Krasilnikovia cinnamomea: one gene and its partner. The protein of the gene in region 1 binds, or shares a complex with, the protein of each later gene. Links are inferred from orthologs where the notes say so. Each region holds a gene or a part of one and is shown in the gene's direction. Other genes may lie near its edges.

What was found.
Region 2: the proteins of smc (region 1) and EV385_RS02960 are in contact, whole or in part, in a crystal structure (PDB 3ZGX), measured with the Bacillus subtilis proteins. The link is inferred for Krasilnikovia cinnamomea from one-to-one orthologs.

What each region holds. Positions count from the first base shown.
Region 1 is NZ_SHKY01000001.1:1,720,992-1,730,292, reverse strand. The notes cover bases 2,450-6,578. They hold smc (chromosome segregation protein SMC), read left to right. Parts: upstream 2,450-2,796; coding sequence 2,797-6,378; downstream 6,379-6,578. Other genes in these bases: EV385_RS07575 (HAD family hydrolase), read left to right, coding at 6,436-6,578; EV385_RS07585 (hypothetical protein), read left to right, coding at 2,450-2,520. Also shown: EV385_RS07595 (Spherulin-4), read right to left, coding at 1-101; EV385_RS07590 (DUF3492 domain-containing protein), read right to left, coding at 173-1,669; more of EV385_RS07585, read left to right, coding at 2,326-2,449; more of EV385_RS07575, read left to right, coding at 6,579-7,050; EV385_RS07570 (RNA-guided endonuclease InsQ/TnpB family protein), read right to left, coding at 7,064-8,296; tnpA (IS200/IS605 family transposase), read left to right, coding at 8,324-8,644; EV385_RS07560 (sigma-70 family RNA polymerase sigma factor), read left to right, coding at 8,925-9,301. UniProt on the Bacillus subtilis protein: Required for chromosome condensation and partitioning.
Region 2 is NZ_SHKY01000001.1:684,789-692,828, reverse strand. The notes cover bases 5,173-8,040. They hold EV385_RS02960 (segregation and condensation protein A), read left to right. Parts: upstream 5,173-6,096; coding sequence 6,097-6,984; downstream 6,985-8,040. Other genes in these bases: scpB (SMC-Scp complex subunit ScpB), read left to right, coding at 7,200-8,040; EV385_RS02965 (zinc metalloprotease), read left to right, coding at 5,283-5,960; EV385_RS02970 (ParA family protein), read left to right, coding at 5,173-5,278. In the rest of the region: EV385_RS02990 (CTP synthase), read left to right, coding at 1-1,295; EV385_RS02985 (NUDIX domain-containing protein), read left to right, coding at 1,292-1,888; ald (alanine dehydrogenase), read left to right, coding at 2,115-3,230; EV385_RS02975 (site-specific tyrosine recombinase XerD), read left to right, coding at 3,227-4,192; more of EV385_RS02970, read left to right, coding at 4,346-5,172. UniProt on the Bacillus subtilis protein: Participates in chromosomal partition during cell division. May act via the formation of a condensin-like complex containing Smc and ScpB that pull DNA away from mid-cell into both cell halves.

The sequences.
Region 1 (9,301 bases):
GCGGTGCCCCGTTCGCCGGGCCGTTCCTGCACGAGCCAGGTCTCGGCGTCCAGTTCGAGCTCGGGCGACGGGTGCGCGTACGGGGGGAAGAGGGTCTTCACGGGCATCCTCCGGTTCTCGGGCGGCGGTCCGGATTGGCGGTCCGGGGCTGGGTTGTGCTGGTGAAACTCGGTCACCGCTGTTCGCGGGCCAGCCAGCGCAGCGTGGCGGGCCGGGCGGTACGCGGGGCGGGCACCGCGAGGGCCAGCTCGAAGACGGGGGCGGGTGGCGGCGCCGCCAGGTCGGTGTAGAGCGCGTCGTAGGCCCGCACCACGCGGTCGGTGGTGAAGCAGGCCAGCGCGCGGCGCCGGGCGGCGTCCCCGAGCGCCCGGCGCCGCGCCGGTTCGCGCAGCAGCGCGACGCAGGCCTCGGCCAGCGCCGCCGGGTCGTCGGCGGGCACGAGGACGCCCGCGTCGCCGAGCGTCTCGGCGACGGGTCCGACGTCGACGCCGACCACGGCGCGGCCGGACATCATGGCCTCGATCAACGTGTACGGCGGGTCGGCCGGGCCGGGCAGGTGCACGACGACGTGACCCGCCGCGTACCGGTCGCGCGGGTCGGCGGGCAGCGGGTGCAGGCGTACGGCGCGGCCGAGCCCGCTGCGTTCGATCCGTTCGGCGCAGTGGTCCTCGTGCGCGCCGGTCACCCCGACCAGGTGCAGCACCGTGCCGGGCACCGCGGCCACCACCGCGGCGTACCCGTCGAGCAGCGGGACGATCCCGCTGTCCGGACCGCCCGTCCCGGCCCAGACCAGCGCGGGTTCGGTGTCCGGCTCCGGGGCGGCCGGGAAGTCCATGGGGTCCACCCCCGCCGGGACGGGTACGAGCCGGGTGGGGCTGGCCCCGTGCCGCAACGCCCACCCGTGGTGGTACGCGCTCAGCGGCGCGATGAGCCCCGCCTCGGCGTACCCGGTGCGGGCCACGGCGTGGCGGAACCGGCGCAGCACGGTGCGGACCGTGGGGGAGAGCCGTTCCTCGGTGGGCCGCAGCCGTCCCATCACCGCCCGCGCCTCGGTGAGCAGCATCGGGGTGCCGGTGCGCCAGCGCGCGGCGAGCGCGGCCAGCAGCGGGGTGGTGCCGCCGACGCAGTGCACGAGGTCGACCTCGGGCGCCGCCACCCCGAGGGGGCGGGCGGCGTGCCGCAGCAGCGTCGCGGCGGTACGGGCGTCGCGCAGGCTGAGGCGGGGCAACGGGAGCCGGTCCGTGCCGGGCGGGCCGGAGCGTTCGGCCTTCCACGCGTCGAGCAGGGCCTCGGCCAGGGACACCCCGCCGAGCGGGTCGTCGGCGGGGCCCTCGGGGTCGGCGTCGACGTGCCGGACCAGGCGGCGCAGCCCGTCGGCGAAGAGGGGGTCGGCGTGGCCGGGTTCGCCCATCAGGCCGCGGCAGAGCAGCACGGCCGCGACGCCGTCGCCGTCACCGCGGCGGGGTTCGCCCCGGCCGAGGACGACGGCGCGGGCGGAGGCCACGTTGCCGGGCAGCGGGTACGCGGGTGCTCCCGGCGGCTCCCGGTCGGTGATCGTCAGCAGCTCGAAGGTGCGCTGGCTCAGGCCCTCGACGAGGCCGCGGCACCATCCGCCGAGCGCGTCACGCCGGTACGGGTACCCGCCCCCGGTGAGCAGACAGATGCGCATGCCCGGCTCAGCACCGTGGGCGCGACGGGGGCGATATCACGAAGGACAGAACGACACAGCGCCGAAAAGTAACGGGACTTTGTCGCTAAGACGACCAGATTGCGGACTCTTTGTGCGTTTTGGGACGATTCCGTCCTAGGAATGCCACCCTGCCCGGCGCTGAGCGGATGCCGGGGAGTCAGAAGCCGGGTGCCCCGCCACTGGCACCCGGCGCTGGAGGCGGCAACGGCCATCGGGGGCCGCACCCGCCCGGGGGGTCGCGGTGGCCTCGATCCTCGAAGATCGAAACACTTCGACCCCGGTGACGGTAAGCAATCGGGGCGCCGAGCGGCAAACCGCCTAAGAAAGGTTTTAAGTCCCGCTAATGGGTGGCCGGCGTGGCGTGATTCACTCTGTTCATGTGCGGTGCCACGCAGCCCACGGCTTGACGCAGCGTGGGGATCGGCGGACTATAGGACCTGTCGCCAGTCGCGCCCGCTTGTGCCCAGTTGTGTACTGGGCGTGAGGGATCTGCACCTTACAGCAAGTTCAATGAGGTGCAGGATACTGCGCTCACGCGTGCCCGTGAGTGTAGGTGCGTTTTTCGCTGGGCGCGCGTATGGCCGGCTTTCCGGCAGCGCTTGAATAGAGACGCAGCGTCTCACTAGGAGTCCAACATGGCGAAGGCCCTCTACGGCCACGTAGGTGCGGCGCCCGACCGGCGCCTGCTCGACGAGGTCACCCGACTGCGTTCCAGGGTGCAGGCTCTGGAGTTCGAGGTCACCCGCCTCCGGGCGGAGAATGACCGGCTCGCGGCGGCAGCCGCCGAGGCGGACGACATTCTGCGGCTGACCGAGCCGGCGCTGACCTGAGCTTCACCCCGGGCGCCGCGAACCGGCGCTTCACATCCCCTCGCACTACAAACGCATATCGCAGCAGCGCGCCTCCACCCCGTGGCGGCGCGCATTCTTTTTCGGGTGCCACGCCGCCCGGTGCACCCGCTTGATGCCCGGTGCGCCGGGGTTCATGCCGTGTTCTCCTCCGGTTTTCGCCCGGCTCCCGGGCGCTGAGCGCGGCGAATGCGTACCCACCTGCCACGCCGGGTACCCTGCAGCGGAGCAGCCTGCACCGCCGACCCTCGGAGATCCGTGCACCTCAAGAGCCTGACGGTCAAGGGCTTCAAGTCCTTCGCCTCCGCGACGACGTTGCGGCTGGAGCCGGGCATCACCTGCGTGGTGGGCCCCAACGGCTCCGGCAAGTCCAACGTCGTCGACGCCATCGCCTGGGTCCTCGGCGAGCAGGGCGCCAAGGCACTGCGCGGCGGCAAGATGGAGGACGTCATCTTCGCCGGTACCGCCGGGCGCGCCCCGCTCGGCCGGGCCGAGGTGACCCTCACGATCGACAACGGCGACGGCGCCCTGCCCATCGACTACACCGAGGTGTCGATCACCCGCCGGATGTTCCGCTCCGGCGAGAGCGAGTACGAGATCAACGGCAGCCAGTGCCGGCTGCTCGACATCCAGGAGCTGCTCAGCGACTCCGGCATCGGCCGGGAGATGCACATCATCGTCGGCCAGGGCCGCCTCGACGCGATGCTGCACGCCAAGCCGGAGGACCGCCGCGCCTTCATCGAGGAGGCGGCCGGGGTCCTCAAGCACCGCAAGCGCAAAGAGAAGGCGCTGCGCAAGCTCGACGCGATGCAGACCAACCTGAACCGGCTCACCGACCTCACCGCCGAGCTGCGCCGCCAGCTCAAGCCGCTGGGCCGGCAGGCCGAGGTGGCCCGGCGTGCCGCCGGCATCCAGTCCGACCTGCGCGACGCCCGGCTGCGGCTGCTGGCCGACGACCTGCACACGCTGCGGACCACCCTGGACAAGGAGATCGCGGACGAGTCGGCGATGCGCGAGCGCCGCCAGCAGGTCGAGGACGAGAACCACGAGGTGCAGCGCTGGCTGGCCGACCTGGAGGCCGCGCACGCCGAGGACGCCCCGCTGCTGGCCGCCGCCCAGGACACCTGGTACAAGCTGTCCGCCCTGCAGGAGCGGTTCCGCTCCACCGAGCAGCTGGCCAGCGAGCGGATGCGTCACCTCAGCGCCACCGCCGACGAGGAACGGCCCGGCCGCGACCCGGAGCAGCTCGTCGCCGAGGCGGAGCGGGTCCGCGAGCAGGAGCAGGAGCTGCGCGACGCGCTGACCGAGGACCAGATGCGGCTGGCCGAGGCTATCGAGCACCGCCAGGAGCTGGAGCGGCAGCTGCACGCCGCCGAGGGCGCGCTGCGTACCGCCGCCAAGGCCATCGCGGACCGGCGCGAAGGGCTGGCCAAACTCACCGGCCAGGTCAACGCGGCCCGGGCCCGCACCGAGGGCGCGGCCGAGGAGATCGAACGCCTCGCCGCCGCGCACACCGACGCCTTCGGCCGGGCGCAGGCCGCCCAGGCGGAGGTCGACGCGGTCGCGGCCGAGTCCACCGAGGCGGACCGCGACAACGCCGACCTCGACGCCCGGCACGCCGAGGCCGTCGCCGCGCACGACCGGGCCGCCGCCGTGGCCAAGGAGCTGTCCGACGCCGAGCGCGCCGCCGAGAAGGACGCCGCCAGCTGGAAGGCCCGGGAGGAGGCGCTCGCCCTCGGCCTGCAGCGCAAGGACGGCGCCGGGGCGCTGCTCGGCAAGGCCGCCGAGGTGCCCGGCCTGCTCGGCAGCCTGGCGTCCATGCTGACCGTCGCCCCCGGCCACGAGGCCGCGCTGGCCGCCGCGCTGGGCGGGCTCGCCGACGCGGTCGCCCTCACCGGCATCGACGAGGCCGTCGAGGCCATGCGTACGCTCAAAATCGCCGACGCGGGCCGGGCCTCGCTCGTGGTCGCCGGGCCCGCCGCGCCCGGGATGCAGGGTTCTCTGGACGCGCTGCGGCCCGCGCTGCCGGACGGCGCGGTCTGGGCCCCCGACGTGATCGGCTGCCCCGACGCGATCCGGCCCGCGCTGCACCGGGCGCTGCGCGACGTCGTTCTCGTGCCGGACCTCGCCGCCGCGACGGCCCTGGTCGCCGGCAACGCCGAGTTCCGCGCGGTCACCCCAGACGGCGACGTCCTCGGCGCCTACGCCGCGGCCGGTGGCTCCGGCAAGCAGACCAGCTACCTGGAGGTGCAGGCCGCCGTCGACGAGGCCCGGGCCAGCCGGGAAGTCGCCGAGCAGGCCATCGGTGAGCTGGCCGAACGCCTCGCCGAGGCCCGCGCCGAAGTAGCGGAGCGCAAGCAGGCGGTCGATGTCGCGGCCGCCGCCAAGCGCGCCGCCGAGGGCGAGCGCAACGCCGCCGCCCGCCGCCTCGCCGAGCTGGGCGCCGCCGCCCGCTCCGCGCAGGCCGAGACGGAACGGCTCGGCGCCGCCCGGAGCAAGGCCGAGGCCGCCCGCGACGGGGACCTGACCCGCCTCGCCGAGCTGGAGGAGCGGCTGAGGCTGGCCGAGGCGACCCCGATCGACGAGGAACCCTCCACCGAGGACCGCGACCAGCTCGCCGCCCTGGTGCCCCAGGCCCGGCAGAACGAGATGGAGGTACGCCTGGCCGTGCGTACCGCCGAGGAGCGGGTCGCCTCCATCGCGGGCCGCGCCGACTCGCTGCTGCGCCAGGCCACCGCCGAACGCCAGGCCCGGGAACGCGCTGCCGCCCGCCGCGCCGCCCGGGCCCGTGGCGCCCAGATCGCCCGCGCGGTCGCCATGGGCGCCGCCGAGGCCCTGCAACGCGTCGCGGTGTCCCTGGCCGCCGCCGTGGAGACCCGCGACGAGCTGGCCCGCGCCCGCACCGCCCGCGAGGCGGAGCTGCAGGAGGTACGCGCCACCGCGAAGCGCCTGCTGGCGGAGCTGGAGCGGCTCACCAACGAGGTGCACCGCGACGAGGTCGCCCGCGCCGAACAGCGGCTGCGCATCGAGCAGCTGGAGGCGAAGGCCGCCGAGGACTTCTCCCTCGACGTCGACACTTTGATCGGCGAGTACGGCCCCGACCAGTGGGTGCCGCCCACCCAGGCCGAGGTGACCGCCGCCGAGGCGGCCGGGGAGCCGGAGCCCTCGCCGGTGCCGTACCACCGGCCGACCCAGGAGAAGCGCGCCAACAAGGCCGAACGCGACCTGGCCCTGCTCGGCAAGGTGAACCCGCTGGCCCTGGAGGAGTTCGCGGCGCTGGAGGAGCGCTTCAAGTTCCTCTCCGACCAGCTCGAGGACCTCAAGGAAACCCGCAAGGACCTGCTCACGGTCGTCAAGGACGTCGACGACCGGATCCTGGAGGTGTTCACCTCCGCGTTCGAGGACACCGCCCGGGAGTTTCAGACGGTCTTCCAGGTGCTGTTCCCCGGCGGCGAGGGGCGCCTCGTGCTCACCGACCCGGAGGACATGCTCACCACCGGCGTCGAGGTCGAGGCCCGCCCGCCTGGCAAGAAGATCAAGCGGCTGTCGCTGCTGTCCGGCGGCGAACGCTCGCTGACCGCCGTGGCCATGCTCTGTGCCATCTTCCGGGCCCGGCCCAGCCCCTTCTACATCATGGACGAGGTCGAGGCGGCCCTCGACGACGTCAACCTGGGCCGCCTGATCACCCTCTTCCACCAGCTGCGGGAGAAGAGCCAACTGCTCATCATCACCCACCAGAAACGCACCATGGAGGTCGCCGACGCCCTGTACGGCGTCACCATGCGCGCCGGGGTGACCCAGGTAATCAGCCAGCGGCTCAACCACCCGGCCGAGGACTGAGGCCGCGCGGCTCCCCGGCCGCGCCGGCCGTCCCGGGCCCTCGATAGGCTGACGATCATGCGTCGCCAACCCGCCAAGGCCCTGCTCATCGACCTCGACGGTGTGCTGCGCCGCTGGGACCCGGCCGTGCCGGCCGCGGTGGAGCAGAAGTACGGCCTGAGCTCCGGCGCGCTGATGAGCACCGCGTTCACCTGGGACCTGCTGCGCCCCGCGGTGGCCGGGGAACTGACCGACGCGGAGTGGATGAGCCTCGTGGCCGACCGGCTGCCGCTGAGCGCCCAGGACGCGCGCGCCGCGGTCGCCGAGTGGCAGACGCACCGGGGCACGGTCGACCCCGAGGTGCTGGCGTTCGTCCGGGAGGCGCGGGCCGCCGGGCGGCCGGTGGGCATCGCCACCAACGCCACCGACCGGCTCCGCGACGACCTGGCCGCGCTCGGTCTCGCCGACGAGGTGGATCTGGTCGTGAGCTCCTGGGAACTACGCATCCACAAGCCCGCCCCGGAGTACTTCGCCCGCGCGGCCGCCGCCGTCGGGCTCGAGCCGCAGTGGATCCTGTTCGTGGACGACGACGACCGGACGATCCGTGGCGCCCGGGCGGCGAAGCTGCTGGCGTACCGGTGGTCCGGGCCGGACGGGCTGCCGTACCTGCGTGGGGCGCTCGGACTGCCTTGACATCCTCGCCGCCCTAAGGGACGGCGATTCCAGCCACGCTGCGCGTGGCACGCGCGGCGTTCTGGTGGGTTACCGCTTCACTGCGCGGTGCCGGTACAAGTCCTGGTCTTACCTGCGCTCGACGGTCGTTGAAGTCCGCCTGTCCGGCGGCCTTGATGTTGATGGCGGCGTTGAGGTCCCGGTCTTGATGACTGCCGCACGGGCAGTGCCACGCCCGGACGTCGAGTGGCATTTTCTCGTTGATCCGGCCGCAGTCGGAACACATCCGGGTGGACGGGAAGTACCGGTCCACCCGGGCGAACGTGCGCCCGTACCGCTGAGCTTTGTACTGCAGCATGGTGGTGAAGCTGGCCCACCCGGCGTCGTGGACGCTCTTGGCGAGCCGGGTCCGGCCGAGTCCGGCTACGGCAAGGTCCTCGACGTACACCGCTTGGTTGTCGCGGATGATCGCCGTGGAGAGCTTGTGCTGCCAGTCCCGCCGGGTGTCGGCCACTCGGGCGTGTGCCCTGGCGACCTTCATGACGGCTTTCCTGCGACGGTTGCTGCCCTTCTCCTTGCGAGACAGGTCCTGCTGCAACCGCTTGAGTTTGCGGGCCGCGCGGCGCAGGAACTTCGGCGCAGTCACCGTTGCGCCGTCGGACATGACCGCAAAGTGCATCAGGCCCAGATCGATGCCGACCTCGGACTCGACCGGCGGCAGTGTCTCGTTCTCGGTCGTGGTGACGACGAACGAGGCGAAATATCGATCGGCCGCGTCCTTGATCACGGTGACTGAGGTGGCCTCGGACGGCAGGTCACGCGACCAGCGGACCGGCACGTCGCCGATCTTCGGCAGTCGCAGGCGGCCGTTGTCGAGAACCTTGAACCGGGAATTCCTGGTGAACCGGATGGCCTGCCGGTTGTCCTTGCGGGACCGGTACCGGGGCGGGGCGACCTTGCGGCCCTTGCGCTTGCCGGTGACCGAGGCGAAGTAGTTGCGGTACGCCGTGTTCAAGTCTGCCAGGGCCTGCTGCAACACCACGGCTGACACCTCGCAGAGCCAGGCCCGTTCCTCGGTGTCCTTGGCCTGCGTGATGACCCGCTTCGACAGGTCGCCGTCGGAGATGTACTTCTCGCCCGCCTCGCGGGCCTGCTGACGCAGCCGCAGCCCGTCGTTGAAAACCACCCGGGCACACCCGAACGCCTGCGCCAGCGCGGTGCGCTGGGCGGCGTCCGGGTAAACCCGGTAGCGGTAACGGAGCTGCACGATCCTCAATGTCTCATTGTTGAGTCTATGGCTGAGGTTCAACGCATCTGCACAGGCAGGCACCAGGTGTTCGCCGATCGGCACTTGACCGGCATGGAGGCGATCATGCGTGACATCTGCGCCGACTTCGAGGCCGAGCTGGTCGAGTTCAACGGCGAGAACAACCACGTGCACCTGCTGGTCAACTTCCCGCCTAAGGTGGCCGTGGCCCGGCTGGTCAACTGCCTCAAGGGGGTATCTTTGCGGCGGCTGCGGCAGGAGTTCCCCGACCTGGTGCGCCACTACTACCGGCGTACAAAACTCTGGTCGGCTCGTACTTCGCAGGCTCCGTCGGCGGCGCACTCCTGACCGTCATCAACTAGTACATTGAGCAACAGAACCGCCCTGGATAGGGCACCGCTCGGCCCTGGCGGCTCTCCCAGCGCAGGCCTTCACCCCCGGCCACAAGGCCGAAGCACTGCCCCGCACTCCGGTAGCCGACGCAACCGGTATGCCCGCTCAGGCGTCAAGAGGGCATGGCAGGGAAAAAGATCTTTCCTGATGCAACCGTCCTCCGGGCCCGGGCGTCACGTACTCGATGCCGGGAGAGCAACACCGGGCGGACGGGTCAGAGCAGGAGAGGCGATCGATGCGGGATGCCGACGAGTTCGACGCCTTCTACGCGGCGTCGTCGCGGCGGGTACTGGGTCAGGTGTACGCCATGACCGGCAACCGGGCCGAGGCCGAGGACGCCGTGGCGGAGGCGTACCTGAAGGCGTGGGACCGGTGGGCCACGGTGCGGGACTGCGACAGCCCCGAGGCGTGGGTGCGCCGCGTCGCCTCCCGCAACGCGGTCAGCGCCTTCCGCAAGGCCGTGAACCGGCTGCGCGCCCACCACCGCGACGCGGTCGGCGAGGAGGTCGAGGGCCTCAGCCCCGACCATGTCGCCCTGGTGCACGCGCTGCGGCAGATCCCCGCCGACCAGCGCCGCGTCATCGTCCTGCACCACCTCGTCGGCCTGAACGT
Region 2 (8,040 bases), 1.0 Mb from region 1 along the record:
ACCCGGACGACCGTGGTCGCCGCCCGGACGTGGTCATCACCGAGGTGGGCGGCACCGTGGGCGACATGGAGTCGCTGCCGTTCCTGGAGGCGATCCGCCAGGTGCGCCACGAGATCGGCCGGGACCGGGTCTTCTACCTGCACGTGTCGCTGGTGCCGTACCTGGCGCCGTCGGGCGAGCTGAAGACCAAGCCGACCCAGCACTCGGTCGCCGCGCTGCGCAACATCGGTATCCAGCCGGACGCGCTGGTGTGCCGCAGTGACCGGGAGATCCCGGAGAAGCTGCGGCACAAGCTGTCGCTGTACTGCGACGTCGACCGCGAGGCCGTGGTGGCGGCCCCGGACGCGCCGAGCATCTACGACATCCCGAAGGTTCTGCACCGCGCGGGCCTGGACGCGTACGTGGTGCGCCGGCTCGGCCTGTCCTTCCGGGACGTGGACTGGTCCACCTGGGACGACCTGCTGCAGCGGGTGCACCACCCGCGCCGCACGATCACGGTGGCGCTGGTCGGCAAGTACATCGACCTGCCGGACGCGTACCTGTCGGTGAGCGAGGCGATCCGCGCGGCCGGTTTCGCCAACCAGGCCCGGGTCAACATCCGCTGGGTGCCCAGCGACGACTGCGAGACCCCGGCCGGGGCGGCGCTGGCCCTCAAGGGGGTGGACGGCATCGTCATCCCGGGCGGCTTCGGCGTCCGCGGCATCGAAGGCAAGATCAACACTTCCCGGTACGCCCGGGAGAACCGCATCCCGGTGCTCGGGCTGTGCCTGGGCCTGCAGTGCATGACGATCGACGCGGCGCGGAACCTGGCCGGTCTGACCGGGGCGAACTCGCTGGAGTTCGCCGAGCAGGCGCAGCACCCCGTGATCTCCACGATGGCCGATCAGGAGGACATCGTCGCGGGCAAGGGCGACATGGGCGGCACGATGCGGCTGGGCGCGTACCCGGCGGCGCTGGCGCCGGGCTCGATCGTCGCGCAGGCCTACGGCAGCACCGAGATCTCCGAGCGCCACCGCCACCGGTACGAGGTGAACAACTCCTACCGGGACAAGCTGGCCGCGTCCGGGCTGGTCTTCTCCGGCACCTCGCCGGACGGCCGGCTGGTCGAGTTCATCGAGCTGGACCGCGAGACCCACCCGTTCTTCGTGGCCACCCAGGCGCACCCGGAGCTGAAGAGCCGCCCGACCCGCCCGCACCCGCTGTTCACCGCGTTCGTGGCGGCCGCCGTCAGCTATGCGGCCGCCGACGAGCTGCCGGTGGAGCCGCTGGCCGACGAGGCGGTCGCCGCCTCGTGACCACGTTCAGCCACGAGACCCGCTCCCGTACCCAGCGTTACGCCGGCCCGATCTTCTCGGTCTTCACCGACGAGGTGACGATGCCGGGCGGCCGTGCCGCCGCCCGCGACGTCACGGAGAACCCGGGCGCGGTCGGCGTCGTCGCCCTCGACGACGCCGACCGGGTCGTGCTGATCAAGCAGTACCGGCATCCGGTGCGCCGCAAGCTGTGGGAGCTGCCCGCCGGGCTGCGCGACGTGGCCGGTGAGGATCTGGCCCTGACCGCGCTGCGGGAGCTGGCCGAGGAGGCGGACCTGGTCGCGGGCCGCCTGGACCTGCTGGTCGACCTGCACACCTCGCCGGGCTTCAGCAACGAGACGATCCGGCTGTTCCTGGCGCGTGACCTGTCCCCGGTGCCCGAGGACGGGCGGCATGTGCGCACCGACGAGGAGGCCGACCTGGAGATCGTCCGCGTCGACCTGGACGAGGCGGTCGCGATGATCCTGCGCGGCGAGATCACGAACGCGTCGGCGGTCGGCGGGGTGCTGGCGGCGTCCGCCGCCCGCGCCGCCGGATGGACGACCCTGCGGCCCGCGGACACCCCGGCCATCTGAGTACGGCGACGCCCGCCGGCCCCATGAGACGCCGGTACGCCGACCGGGTTCGGGCAGGGCCTCACGGATCGGTGGCACGCGTCTCCTCGTGACGTGCGGTGACGTCCCGGGCCGCGGTCGGCCTTCCACTGAATGGGACGGTAGTCTCCGAGTGAGCCCCGTTCGGGTATAGGACCGAACGGACCCGGGACGTCACTCAGCGTTGAGGAAAGGACGGTGTCGGCTCGTGAAGGTCGGCATTCCCACCGAAGTCAAGAACAACGAGTTCCGGGTGGCGATCACCCCGGCTGGCGTGTTCGAGTTCACCCGCGCCGGACACGAGGTGTTCATACAGGCCGGAGCCGGGAACGGCTCCTCGATCACCGACGCCGACTTCGTGGCCGCGGGCGCCACGATCCTCGCCACCGCGGACGACGTCTGGGGCACCGCGGATCTGGTGCTCAAGGTCAAGGAGCCCATCGCCGAGGAGTACGGCCGGATGCGCGAGGGCCAGGTGCTCTTCACCTACCTGCACCTGGCCGCCAGCAAGGAGTGCACCGACGCGCTCATCGACCGCAAGGTCACCGGCATCGCGTACGAGACGGTCGAGATGCCGGACCGCTCGCTGCCCCTGCTGGCCCCGATGAGCGAGGTCGCGGGCCGGCTCGCCCCCATGGCCGGGGCGTACCACCTGATGCGTTCCGGCGGCGGGCGCGGCGTGCTCATGGGCGGCGTGCCCGGGGTCTACTCGGCCAAGACCGTGGTCATCGGCGCCGGCGTCTCGGGCCAGAACGCCGCCGCCATCGCGCTGGGCATGCAATCCGAGGTGCTGGTGCTCGACAAGAACATCGCCCGGCTGCGCGCCCTCGACGCCGACTACCGGGGCCACCTGCAGACCGTGGCCAGCAACGCGTACGAGATCGAGAAGGCCGTCCTCGACGCCGACCTGGTCGTCGGCGCGGTGCTCGTGCCCGGCGCCAAGGCCCCGACCCTGATCTCGAACGAGCTGGTGTCCCGGATGAAGCCCGGCAGCGTGCTCGTCGACATCTCCATCGACCAGGGCGGCTGCTTCGAGGACTCGCGGCCCACCACGCACGCCGACCCGGTCTACCGGGTGCACAACTCGATGTTCTACTGCGTCGCCAACATGCCCGGCGCGGTGCCGCACACCAGCACGTACGCGCTGACCAACGTCACCCTGCCGTACGCGCTGGAGCTGGCGAACCGGGGCTGGCGCGACGCGGTGCAGGCCGACCCGGCGCTGGCCCTGGGGGTCAACACCTACGGCGGGCACGTCGTGTACGGCCCGGTCGCCGACGCGCACGGCATGCAGGTGCTGGCGCTGTCCGAGGTGCTGCGCTGAGCCAGGATTCATCGGGCGAGGAACCGTCGGCCGCGCTGCGCCGGGTGGTGGGGACCTACCTCGACCACCTCACGGTGGAGCGCGGCCTGGCCGGCAACACGCTGGTCTCGTACCGGCGTGATCTCGACCGGTACCTGCGGACCCTGGCCGCGGCCGGGATCGCCGACCTGGCCGCCGTCGCCGAGGCCGACGTGGCCCGCCACCTCGCGCTGCTGCGCGAGGGCGGCGACGGCCATCCCGCCCTGTCGGCCGCGTCCGCGGCCCGCGCGGTCAGCGCGGTCCGTGGGCTGCACCGCTTCGCGGCCCGCGAGGGCGTCACCCCGAACGACGTCAGCCGCGAGGTGCGCCCACCCGCCCCGCCCAAGCGGCTGCCCAAGGCCCTCGACGTCGACCAGGTGGAACGCCTGCTGGCCGCGACCGGCGGCGACGACGGTCCGCTCGCCCTGCGCGACCGTGCGCTGCTGGAATTCCTGTACGGCACGGGCGCCCGGATCTCCGAGGCGGTCGGCGCGGACGTCGACGACCTCGATCTGGGCGAGCCCGGCGCGGCCGTGCTGCACGGCAAGGGCGGCCGGACCCGGGTCGTGCCGGTCGGCCGGTACGCGCGCGCCGCGCTCGACGCGTACCTCGTGCGCGGGCGGCCGACCCTGGTCGGCGCCGGGCGCGGCAGCCCCAAGGTCTTCCTCAACGCCCGCGGCGGGCCGCTGTCGCGGCAGAGCGCCTGGGCGATCCTGCGCCGCGCCGCCCAGCGTGCCGGGCTCGACACCGACGGGCCGCGCGCGGTCAGCCCGCACACGCTGCGGCATTCATACGCCACCCACCTGCTCGACGGCGGCGCCGACGTCCGTGTGGTGCAGGAACTGCTCGGCCACGCCTCGGTGACCACGACGCAGGTATACACGCTGGTCACGGTCGACCGGCTGCGCGAGGTGTACGCAACCGCGCACCCCCGCGCTCGTTGACCCTGGCATCCGACGGTGCGACACGCCGAATGTTCACCCTGGCCCGGCGCTGCGCGTGGCGTACAGTCGAGCATCGGCTGAGCCAACCCGCGGCGGAAAACAGAGATCAACCCCGGGACAAGGCGACGAGTCGAAAGGGGGCGACGGGACGACATGGCGGGCAACGGCGACCAGGCGGAGGCCTGGACCACGGCCCTGCGCGAGCAGCAGAGCTCCCTCGACCTCGGCGCGGATCTGGGCCCGGCCGATCCCACGGCGTACACGATGCGCCGCCCGATCCCCGAGCCCATGCCGACCGACCGGCACGGCCCGGCGCGGATCATCGCCCTGGCCAACCAGAAGGGCGGGGTCGGCAAGACCACCACCACGATCAACCTGGGTGCCGCCCTGGCCGAGTACGGCCGCAAGGTGCTGCTGGTCGACTTCGACCCGCAGGGCGCCTGCTCGGTCGGCCTCGGCGTCAACCCGCACAACCTCGACCTGAGCGTCTACAACCTGCTCATGCAGGACGACGTCACCACCGACGACGTCATCATCAAGACCGACGTGGCCGGCCTGCACCTGCTGCCCGCCAACATCGACCTGTCCGCGGCCGAGATCCAGCTGGTCAACGAGGTCGCCCGGGAGATGGCCCTGGCCCGGGCCCTGCGCAGCGTGCGCAAGGAGTACGACTTCATCCTCATCGACTGCCAGCCGTCGCTCGGCCTGCTGGCGATCAACGCGCTGACGGTGGCGCACGGGGTGCTCATCCCGCTGGAGTGCGAGTTCTTCAGCCTGCGCGGGGTCGCCCTGCTGCTGGACACCATCGACAAGGTGCGCGAGCGGCTCAACTTCGACCTCGAACTCGAAGGCATCCTGGCCACCATGTACGACAGCCGCACCACGCACTGCCGCCAGGTGCTGCAACGGGTCGTGGAGGCGTTCGGCGACAAGGTCTACCAGACCGTCATCACCAAGACGGTCAAGTTCCCGGAGTCGACGGTCGCGGGCGCGCCGATCACCACTCTGGACCCCGCGTCCTCGGGGGCGCGCAACTATCGCCAGCTCGCCCGCGAGGTGATCGCCGCGCAAGCCGAGCGGGACTGACCCGGTGCTGTTCGCCCTCGGCCAGCCCGTGGCCTTCGCGGGGCTGCTGCTCGCGTTCCTGCTCGGACTCCTGCTGCGCGCCCTCGCCATCCGGATCAGCGCGCGGGCCCTCGGCCTCACCGCCCCGCGCGAGCCGATCACCCCGCGCCCGCGCGAGGACATCGACCCGTTCGGCGCGGTCGCCGCGGCCGTCGCCGGGGCCGGCTGGGGCAAGGTCCTGGACGTGGACGAGGTGCCGCGCTTCCGGGGCCGTGGTCGCGCCGCGGCCGTCTTCGCCGTCGGGCCCGTCACGGTCCTGCTGGCCGCCCAGCTCGTCCTGCTCGCGTTCCGGCTCGTCTTCCCGGACGCCTTCTTCTACCTGGACTCGCTGAGCCCCGCCCAGGTGCTGCAGGGCAACTTCGACGCACCGTACGCCGAGCAGTTTGTGCTCTGCCTGGCGGTCGGGTTGCTGGCGTTCGGGCTCATGGCGCTCATTCCGATGCCCCCGCTGGACGGTTTCGGCCTGCTCTGGTCCGCGTACCGGCAGCCCGGTCAGGGCATGCAGGGGTACCGGCTGTGGTTCGAGCACAAGAACGTCGGCGTGATCATCCTGCTGGTCTGTTCCTTCTTCCCCCTGGGCGGCCCGTTCCTGCTGCTCCCGATCGACCTGGTCGGGACAGTGTTCCTGCGGCTCTGGTCCTAGCCGCTCTCCCGGATGTGGCGCGGACCGCCGCCCGGTCACCCAGTCACTCCACGCCGTGTCACGCGTTGGCATGATCAAGACGTGTTTCCCAGGGTGCGGGGGTCGGCAGGTGAGCCTTGACCAGGCTGTCGGGCCGGTGGTCTACGGTCAACGCGTGCCCGAGTCTCCCCCCACCGAGCCCACCGCGGCTGAGCCGGGCGGCTTCACGGTGCGGCTGGACAACTTCACCGGGCCGTTCGACCTGCTGCTGCAGCTCATCGGCAAGCACAAGCTGGACGTCACCGAGGTGGCGCTGCACCAGGTCACGGACGACTTCATCGCGTACATCCGGGCCATGGGCGACGACTGGGACCTCGACGAGGCCAGCGAGTTCCTGCTGGTGGCGGCCACCCTGCTCGACCTCAAGGCGGCCCGGCTGCTGCCCGCCGCCGAGGTCGAGGACGAGGAGGACCTGGCCCTGCTGGAGGCCCGCGACCTGCTGTTCGCCCGGCTGCTGCAGTACAAGGCGTTCAAGGAGGCCGCCGCCCACCTCGCCGAGCTCGAAGGCACCGGCGCCCGGCGCTGGCCCCGCGCCGTCTCCCTCGAGCCGCGCTACGCCGAGGCCCTGCCCGACCTGGTGCTCGGCATCGGCGCGCAGCGCCTGCTCAAGATGGCGATCAAGCAGTTCACCCCCAAACCCGGCCCGCCCGAGGTCTCGATCGCGCACATCCACCAGGTCCGGGTCAGCGTCCGGGAACACGCCAACCTGCTGCGCGAGCGACTGCGCCGGGCCGGCACCGCCACCTTCCGCCTGCTCGTCGCCGACTGCGACAACACCCTGGAGGTGGTCGCCCGCTTCCTGGCCCTGCTGGAGCTGTACCGCGAGGGCCTGGTCGAGTTCGAGCAGCCCGTCTCGCTGGACGAGCTCACCGTGCGCTGGACCGGCGGCGACGACGCCGATGCCGTGGAGCTCGACATCGACGACTACGAGGGCACCCCGCCCAAGCCCGACCCCGACCCGGCCGCAGCGCAGGAGACGTCATGACCGACGAGCGACCCGACTCTCTGGCCCAGCAGGCCGCCTCGTGGGTGCCTCCGTGGGAATGCCCGAACCGCCCGCCGGACCGCGCCTACCAGGAAGCCGCGCGTCTGGCCGACGAGCGGGAGCCGGACGGCGTCGATGAGCCCGAGGAGCCCACCGGAGCGGAGGGGTCTGGGGCCGCCGAGGTCGGTGACCTGAGCGGGCGGCCGGTGGCGGACGTGACCGACGACACTGGGTCCGGCGGGACGGACGAGCCGGGCGCCGCGGTCGCGGTCGCCGATGAGGCGGGGGAGCCCCTTCCCGATCTCGCCGATTCTTCAGACCTCGCTGAATCTGTCGATTCGACCGAGGCCGAGTGGGACGCGGACGCCGGGCCGGCAGGGGCCGCGTCTTGGGCCGAACGGGCGCCGGACGTGGATGGCGAGCAGGCATCGCCCGCCGCTGGAGGGGCGCTGGACGCGGACGCAGTGCAGGTAGGGCCCACCGCCGATGCCGAAGGGGTGCCGGACGCCGACATCGCGCAGGCGCCGCCCGCCGCGCGGGCCGACGACGTGCAGCCGGGGGCCGACGAGGCCGAGCGTGAGCCGATGGCGGACGCCGAGCTGCGTGCCGCCCTGGAGGCGATTCTGCTCGTCGTCGACGAACCGGTCGCCGAGCTGCAGCTCGCCCAGATCCTCGAAGAGCCCGCCGAGCGGGTCGCGGCCGCGCTGGAGGAGATCTCCGCGGGCTACACCGCGGCCGGTCACGGCTTCGACCTGCGCCGGGCGGCGGGTGGCTGGCGGCTCTACACCCGGCCCGAGTACGCCCGCTACGTCGAGCGGTTCGTGCTGGACGGGCAGTCCGTGCGGCTCACCCAGGCTGCCCTGGAAACACTCGCGGTAGTCGCGTACAAGCAGCCCGTAACCCGCTCGCGCATCTCCGCCATCCGCGGTGTGAACTGTGACGGCGTGATGCGTACCCTGGTGACCCGCGGCCTCATCGAGGAGTGCGGCACCGAGCGCGAAACCGGGGCGTTCCTGTACCGGACGACCGCCCTGTTCCTGGAGAAGCTCGGCCTCA